2 regions of the Streptomyces sp. NPDC104106 genome follow, and region 1 is predicted to be linked to the other one. Evidence: predicted binding sites of a transcription regulator. Region 1 holds the regulator's gene; the other holds the start of a gene.
The links. The regulator HrcA, encoded in region 1, represses chaperone genes, less so after heat shock. The targets are predictions, from matches to a motif close to TTNGCACTCNGNNNNNCNGAGTGCNAA.
Positions count from the first base shown of each region.

Region 2: a site for HrcA is predicted at 2,642-2,668, ahead of groES (co-chaperone GroES). Genes of this name have one in related genera too.

Region 1 is NZ_JBVJMF010000001.1:819,957-824,289, reverse strand. Features, by position in the region: gene ACZ60X_RS03850 (DUF3097 domain-containing protein) at 1-724, opposite strand, end outside; gene ACZ60X_RS03845 (MBL fold metallo-hydrolase) at 759-1,481, opposite strand; gene hrcA (heat-inducible transcriptional repressor HrcA) at 1,650-2,666, shown strand; gene dnaJ (molecular chaperone DnaJ) at 2,667-3,803, shown strand; gene ACZ60X_RS03830 (nitronate monooxygenase) at 4,038-4,333, shown strand, end outside.
Region 2 is NZ_JBVJMF010000014.1:169,775-174,107, reverse strand. Features, by position in the region: gene ACZ60X_RS29425 (class I SAM-dependent methyltransferase) at 1-386, opposite strand, end outside; gene ACZ60X_RS29420 (polysaccharide deacetylase family protein) at 477-1,415, shown strand; gene ACZ60X_RS29415 (polysaccharide deacetylase family protein) at 1,763-2,602, shown strand; gene groES (co-chaperone GroES) at 2,816-3,124, shown strand; gene groL (chaperonin GroEL) at 3,247-4,333, shown strand, end outside.

The DNA of each region.
Region 1 (4,333 bases):
ACACGCCCGTCTTCCAGTCCTGTCCGTGCGGCACTTTCGGCCACCCGGGGATGCCCAGTGCGGCCGGCTTCACGGCTTCCCAGATGTCGATGTAGGGGTGGCCGACGACCAGCGCGTGTTCGCTGGTCACCGACTCGGCGATGCGCCACTCCTTCGTGCCCGGGACCAGGTGGTCCACCAGGACGCCCAGCCGCGCGTCCGGACCCGGGGCGAAGTCCGCGACGATCCCCGGCAGGTCGTCCACGCCCTCCAGGTACTCCACGACCACGCCCTCGATCCGCAGGTCGTCGCCCCAGACCTTCTCGACGAGTTCGGCGTCGTGCCGGCCCTCGACGTAGATACGGCCGGCGCGGGCCACGCGCGCGCGGGCGCCGGGGACGGCGACCGAGCCGGAGGCGGTACGGGCGGGCCGGACCGGGGCACCCGACGACGGCCGTACGAGGGTGACCACGCGTCCCTCCAGCAGGAAGCCGCGCGGCTCCAGCGGGAAGACCCGGTGCTTGCCGAACCGGTCCTCCAACGTCACCGTGCCCGCCTCGCAGCGGATCACCGCGCCGCAGAAACCGGTGCCGGGCTCCTCCACCACCAGGCCCGGCTCCGCCGGTACCTCCGGCACGGGCTTCGGCTTCTTCCACGGCGGGGTCAGGTCGGCGGAGTACGTACGAGGGGGCGGGCCCGAAGGGCCCTCGCTGGAGGGGCGGTGGCGGGGGACGGGTGGGCGCATTCGAGTGACGATAGGAGAAGTCGTGGAGCGGCGCTCACGACACGCCGAAACGCGCCGCCAGCCGATCGCGCTGCCGGCGGACGAACCCCGCGTCCACCACCGCTCCGTGACCCGGTACGTACAGCGCGTCCTCGCCGCCCAGCGCCAGCAGCCGGTCCAGGGCCGCGGGCCACTGCGACGGGACGGCGTCCGGGCCCGCCTGGGGCTCGCCGGACTCCTCGACCAGGTCGCCGCAGAAGACCACCTCGCGCTCGCCGGGGACCAGGACCGCCAGATCGTGCGCGCTGTGGCCGGGGCCGACGTTGGCCAGCAGCACCTGGCGGCCGGCGCCCAGCTCCAGGGTCCACTCCCCGCTGACGTGGTGGCCGGGCGGGACCAGCGCGTCCGCCGCCTCGTCCGCCTCGGCCACCGGCAGCCCGTTCCTGATCGCGTCCAGGCGCAGCTCCTCGCGCTCGTGGACGAACACCGCGTCCACGCCCACCGCCGCGTACACCTGCGCCCCGGCGAACGCCGGTGCCCCGAGGACATGGTCGAAATGGGGATGGGTGAGCGCGAGATGGGTCACACGGCCGCCGGCCAGTTCCTCGGCCCGCGCCCGCAGCCGCGCGCCTTCGGCCAGACTCGACCCCGCGTCCACCATGAGCGCCGTACCCTCGCCGAGGACCAGGCCCGCCGTGCAGTCCCAGCCCGGCAGCCGGCACCGCCCGACCCCGGCGGCCAGCCGCTGCCACCCCAGCTCTTCCCAAGTCACCGTCATACCGCGACGCTAGCCCTACGAGCCGGGACGAGGGCACCGACCTTGCCCCGGGTGTACCCGGCAGCCGTACACTGGGCGCGGGAAGGCTGGCACTCGCATGGGAAGAGTGCCAGGCGGCCGACCCGACGGCCGAGCGGTTGAGGGACGACGTGCTGGAGGTGCGCGCGCATGCTGAGTGAACGCAGGCTCCAGGTGCTGCGCGCCATCGTCCAGGACTATGTCGGCACCGAGGAGCCGGTCGGCTCCAAGGCCCTGACCGAGCGGCACAGCCTCGGGGTCTCCCCGGCGACCGTCCGCAACGACATGGCCGCCCTGGAGGACGAGGGGTACATCGCCCAGCCGCACACCAGCGCCGGGCGGATCCCCACCGACAAGGGCTACCGGCTGTTCGTCGACAAGCTCGCGGGCGTCAAGCCGATGACCGCGCCCGAGCGGCGGGCCATCCAGAACTTCCTGGAGGGCGCCGTCGACCTCGACGACGTCGTGGCCCGCACCGTGCGGCTGCTCGCGCAGCTCACGCGGCAGGTCGCCGTCGTGCAGTACCCGTCCCTGACCCGGTCCACCGTCCGGCACGTCGAGCTGCTCTCGCTCGCCCCCGCGCGCGTGATGCTCGTGCTGATCACGGACACCGGCCGGGTCGAGCAGCGGATGGTCGACTGCCCGGCGCCGTTCGGCGAGGCCTCGCTGGCGGATCTGCGGGCCCGGCTCAACAGCAGGGTCGCGGGCCGCCGGTTCACGGACGTGCCGATGCTGGTCGAGGACCTCCCGGACGCCTTCGATCCGGAGGACCGCGGTACGGTCTCCACGGTGCTCTCCACTCTCCTGGAGACACTCGTGGAAGAGAACGAGGAGCGGCTGATGATCGGCGGCACCGCCAATCTCACCCGCTTCGGACATGACTTTCCCCTCACGATCCGGCCGGTGCTGGAGGCGCTGGAGGAGCAGGTCGTGCTCCTCAAACTCCTCGGCGAGGCCAAGGATCCGGGTGTGACCGTGCGCATCGGCCACGAGAACGCCCACGAGGGACTCAACTCCACCTCCGTGGTGTCGGTCGGTTACGGTTCGGGCGGCGAGGCGGTTGCCAAGCTCGGCGTGGTCGGACCGACCCGCATGGACTATCCGGGAACGATGGGAGCGGTACGCGCAGTGGCACGGTACGTCGGACAGATCCTGGCGGAGTCGTAAGTGGCCACGGACTACTACGCCGTTCTCGGCGTGCGCCGCGACGCGTCGCAGGATGAGATCAAGAAGGCGTTCCGTCGGCTCGCGCGCGAGCTGCACCCGGACGTCAACCCGGATCCGAAGACCCAGGAGCGGTTCAAGGAGATCAACGCCGCTTACGAGGTGCTGTCGGACCCGCAGAAGAAGCAGGTCTACGACCTCGGCGGCGACCCGCTCTCGCAGTCCGGCGGCGCCGGCGCGGGCGGCTTCGGGGCCGGCGGCTTCGGCAACTTCTCCGACATCATGGACGCGTTCTTCGGTACGGCGTCGCAGCGCGGCCCGCGCTCGCGCACCCGGCGCGGCCAGGACGCGATGATCCGGATCGAGATCGAGCTGGACGAGGCGGCCTTCGGGACGACCAAGGACATCCAGGTCGACACGGCGGTCGTCTGCAACACCTGCAACGGTGAGGGCGCGGCGCCGGGCACGACCGCCCAGACGTGTGACATGTGCCGGGGCCGCGGTGAGGTCTCGCAGGTCACCCGGTCCTTCCTGGGCCAGGTCATGACCTCGCGCCCCTGCCCCCAGTGCCAGGGCTTCGGCACCGTCGTGCCGACCCCGTGCCCGGAGTGCGCGGGCGACGGCCGGGTCCGTTCCCGCCGCACCCTCACCGTCAAGATCCCGGCCGGTGTCGACAACGGCACCCGGATCCAGCTCGCCGGTGAGGGCGAGGTCGGCCCCGGCGGCGGTCCCGCCGGCGACCTGTACGTCGAGATCCACGAGCTGCCGCACGCGACCTTCCAGCGGCGCGGCGACGACCTGCACTGCACGGTGACGATCCCGATGACGGCGGCGGCCCTCGGCACCAAGGTGCCGCTGGAGACCCTCGACGGCATGGAGGAGGTCGACATCCGGCCCGGCACCCAGTCCGGCCAGTCGATCCCGCTGCACAACCGGGGCGTCACCCATCTGCGCGGCGGCGGCCGGGGCGACCTGGTCGTCCACGTCGAGGTCCAGACCCCGACCAAGCTGGACCCCGAGCAGGAACGCCTGCTCCGCGAGCTGGCCAAACTGCGCGGCGAGGAACGCCCCCAGGGACAGTTCCAGCCGGGTCAGCAGGGGCTGTTCAGCCGGTTGAAGGACGCGTTCAACGGTCGCTGACGCGAGCTGTCGGGGGGCCGGGGGTCCGGGGGTTGTCCCCCGGGCAGGCACGGTCAGCCGGGTCAGCAGGGGCTGTTCAGCCGGTTGAAGGACGCGTTCAACGGTCGCTGAGCAGGCGGTGATCAGGGCTTGGCGGAGGGGCGTACGGGGTGCTCAGGCGGCCCGTATGCCCCTGTCCTATGCCGTCGGACGCCCCGATTCGGACTTGTTCGAAGGACGTGACACCATGCGGGCATGTCCTCCGCGCTGACCGATCTCTTGCCTCACCCGATCGTGCAGGCCCCCATGGCGGGCGGTGTCTCCGTGCCGCAGCTCGTCGCCGCCGTCTCCGAGGCCGGTGGTCTCGGATTCCTCGCCGCCGGTTACAAGACCGCCGACGGGATGTACCAGGAGATCAAGCAGTTGCGCGGGCTCACGAGCCGCCCTTTCGGCGTGAACGTGTTCATGCCGCAGTCGGACCACGCCGAGTCAGGTGCCGTCGAGGTCTACGCGCATCAGCTGGCCGGCGAGGCCGCCTGGTACGAGACCGA
Region 2 (4,333 bases), on a different contig from region 1:
GTCGCCGGGTCCCGGTCCACGGCGAGCACCCGGATCCCGGCCCGCGCCAGCGCGATCGCGTCCCCGCCGATGCCGCAGCACAGATCGGCGACGGACGTCACGCCGAGGGCCTTGAACCGCTCGGCGCGGTAGGCCGCCACGGCGGCTCGGGTGGACTGCTCGACCCCGTTCGGGGTGAAGAACATCCGCCGCGCGTCCGCCGCCGCGAACTTCGCCGCCGCCCGCTGCCGCAGCCGGGCCTGGCCCAGCGCGGCCGACACCAGGTCGGCCGGATGGTCGCGGCGCAGACGGGTGGCGACGGCGAGTTCGTCGGCCGGGGCGATGTCGCGGACCTCGTCGAGGAGGGCGCGGCCTTCGGGGGTGAGCAGGAGAGCGAGGTCGTTCACCGGCTCATTGTGGGCCAGCCGGTGGATGAGGCGCCCGCGGCGGAGGTGTCGGCCGGGGTTCCGGAGGGGGGCCTGGGAGGATCCGGCACCATGCGCACAGTAGGACGAAATGAAAAAAATGCGGCCGAAGCCGGCTCCCGTGACCGGTCCCGCCTCGACCACGCGGCCCTCGGCTGCACAGCCGCCGTCCTGGCCTGCGCCGCCGCCCTCCTCTCCGGCTGCGCCGGGCCCACCGAGACCCGCCCCGCACCCGGCCCGCGCGGCCTCGGACAGGCCCTGAGCCCGCAGGCCCGCGAGGCCGCCGAACACGCCCGCCTCGTGGCCGCCGCCAAGCGCTGGGGTCTGGACCAGGTCCCGCTGACGCCCCCGCCGCCGCCCAGGCAGAAGCCCAGGATCACCGCCCGGCCCGGCTTCGAGGTGGACCACCAGGAGGACTGGCACCTGCCCCCGGTCTTCACCACCGTCCCCACCGACAAGAAGATCGTGTTCCTCACGATCGACGACGGCTCGGAGAAGGACCCGAACTTCCTGCGGATGATGCGGGAGCTGAAGATCCCGTACACCGCCTTCCTCAGCAACTACGTGATCGAGGACGACTACGGCTACTTCCGCGCCATGCAGGCGCAGGGCCACACCCTGAACAACCACACCCTGCACCACCCCTACCTGCCGGGCATGTCGTACGAGCAGCAGAAGGACGAGATCTGCGGCATGCAGCGGATCATGAAGAAGCAGTTCGGCAGGGCACCCACCGTCATGCGCTTCCCCTACGGCGACTACAACCAGGACAGCCTGCGCGCCGCCAAGGCCTGCGGCATCAAGTACGCGCCGATCTGGAACGAGGAGGTGTACGTCGACCACTGGGAGTACCGCGAGGACGACCAGAAGATGCGCCGGGGCGACATCGTCCTGACCCATTTCCGCGGCCGCTCCGAGTGGAACGGCACGATGGCCGACGACATGCGCCGCTTCCTGAACAAGGTCACGCGCGAGGGCTACGCCGTGGCCCGCCTGGAGGACTACCTGTGACGCGCGGGAGGAGCCCGTGGGTCCCGCCCCGCCGGCGAACTCCCGCCCCCCGCACCGAGCCCCCGCCCAGCCCCCGCGAGGGCGCGATCCCGGCCCCCCGAAACCCCGCACCCCAAGTCCTCGCCGCGCGCGCGAGGCGTGCCCCCGGGACGGACGACGCAAGCGTGCCGGCCGCGCGGGGGCGCGGCCACACGGCCGGTCCCGGGCAGCGCCCGCGCCGGCCCGTGGCCGCCGTTGTCCTCCGTGCCGTCAGTCGCTGGTGGGACAGCGTCTGTGGCGGGTGTACCGGGGCTGGACGTGTGCCGTGCGGGGGCCTGGGTCCGGTGTGTCGGGAGGCCGGGCTCGCGGTGGCCGCTGGGCGTGGTCGGTGCCGGGTTCTGGCCGGTGTACTCCTGGCCGCCCTTTTCCTCGCCGGTTGCGCGCAGTCCGTCGACCCCATCGAACGCCTCGGGAGGAAGGCCGCCGAACAGGTCCGGTCGCATGCCCCGCACCGCTCCGCCGCGGACCAGGGGTACCGCCGCTGGGGCCTCGCCGAGCCCCTGGCCCGGCCGCCCCGGCCGGCCGCCCGCGGCCTCGCCCTCACCCCGCACAGCGCGGGCCACTCCCTGCCCCGGGTCCTGGACCACGTCCCCACCCGTGACCCGGTCGTCTTCCTCACCTACGACGACGGCGCCGACAAGGACCCCCGCTTCGTCGACATGGTCCGCGACCTGCGGCTGCCGGTCAGCCTGTTCCTCACCGACAGCGTGGCCGGACCCCGCTACGACCACTTCGCCCGGCTGCGCGCACTGGGCGCCGGCATCCAGAACCACACCCTCGACCACCACGCGCTGGCCGGACTGCCCTACGCCGGCCAACGCGCCGAGATCTGCGGCCAGCAGGACCGCCTCCGCTCCAGCCTCGGCCTGCGCCCCCGCCTCTTCCGCCCGCCCTACGGCACGTACGACACCACCACCCTGCGCGCCGCCGCCGACTGCGGCATCTCCGCGCTCGTCCTGTGGCGCGTCGTCACGACCCCGACCGACCTGGCCTACACCCGCGGCGAACACCGTCTGGGCCCCGGCGACATCGTCCTGGTCGGCCCGGGCGGGGCGAGCGGCCGGATCCTGCGCGACCGCACGGTCAGGGTGCTGCGCCGGGCGCAGAAGAGGGGGCTGACGGTGGGGCGGCTGGAGGACTACCTGTAGGCGGCCTGGGGACCGTCTTCGGCCGACGCGCCGTGCGCATTGGCACTCCGCTTGACCGAGTGCTAATCGCGGTCATAGTCTCGGCTCTGGCACTCGACGCGTGAGAGTGCCAACAAAAGCGACGGGCAGGTCCGGCACCCGCGACGACGGATCCTCCTGGTCGCCACCTCAGACAGTTAACCCCGTGAGATCTCCGAAGGGGGAGGTCGGATCGTGACGACCACCAGCTCCAAGGTTGCCATCAAGCCGCTCGAGGACCGCATCGTGGTCCAGCCGCTCGACGCCGAGCAGACCACCGCCTCTGGCCTGGTCATCCCGGACACCGCGAAGGAGAAGCCCCAGGAGGGCGCCGTCCTCGCCGTGGGCCCGGGTCGCTTCGAGAACGGCGAGCGCCTGCCGCTCGACGTCAAGGTCGGCGACGTCGTCCTCTACAGCAAGTACGGCGGCACCGAGGTGAAGTACAACGGCGAGGAGTACCTCGTCCTCTCGGCCCGCGACGTCCTCGCGGTCATCGAGAAGTAATCACCCCGAGCGAACCTCTGCTCCTGAGCTGCGCCCCTGGCCCCCGCGACCGATAACGAAGCCGGGCGCCCGGGGCGCAGTCGTCTTTACACCCACAGATTTCCGAGAGGGCTTCCGCTGTCATGGCGAAGATTCTGAAGTTCGACGAGGACGCCCGTCGCGCCCTTGAGCGCGGCGTCAACAAGCTGGCCGACACGGTGAAGGTGACGATCGGCCCCAAGGGCCGCAACGTCGTCATCGACAAGAAGTTCGGCGCCCCCACCATCACCAACGACGGTGTCACGATCGCCCGCGAGGTCGAGATCGAGGACCCGTACGAGAACCTCGGCGCGCAGCTGGTGAAGGAGGTGGCGACCAAGACCAACGACATCGCGGGTGACGGCACCACCACCGCCACCGTGCTCGCCCAGGCCCTGGTGCGCGAGGGTCTGAAGAACGTCGCCGCCGGCGCCTCCCCGGCCGCCCTGAAGAAGGGCATCGACGCCGCCGTCGCCGCCGTCTCCGCCGACCTGCGCGCCACGGCCCGCCCGATCGACGAGAAGTCCGACATCGCCGCCGTCGCCGCGCTGTCCGCCCAGGACCAGCAGGTCGGCGAGCTGATCGCCGAGGCGATGGACAAGGTCGGCAAGGACGGTGTCATCACCGTCGAGGAGTCCAACACCTTCGGCCTGGAGCTGGACTTCACCGAGGGCATGGCCTTCGACAAGGGCTACCTGTCGCCGTACTTCGTGACGGACCCGGAGCGCATGGAGGCCGTCCTCGAGGACCCGTACATCCTCATCCACCAGGGCAAGATCTCCGCCATCCAGGACCTGCTGCCGCTGCTGGAGAAGGTCATCCAGGCCGGCACCTCCAAGCCTCTGCTGATCATCGCCGAGGACGTCGAGAACGAGGCCCTGTCGACCCTGGTCCTCAACAAGATCCGCGGCATCTTCAACGCGGTCGCGGTCAAGGCCCCCGGCTTCGGCGACCGCCGCAAGGCGATGCTGCAGGACATGGCCATCCTCACCGGTGCCACGGTCATCGCCGAGGAGGTCGGCCTCAAGCTCGACCAGGCCGGCCTGGACGTGCTGGGCTCCGCCCGCCGCGTGACGGTCACCAAGGACGACACCACCATCGTCGACGGTGCCGGCAACTCCGAGGACGTGCACGGCCGCGTCGCCCAGATCAAGGCCGAGATCGAGAACACCGACTCCGACTGGGACCGCG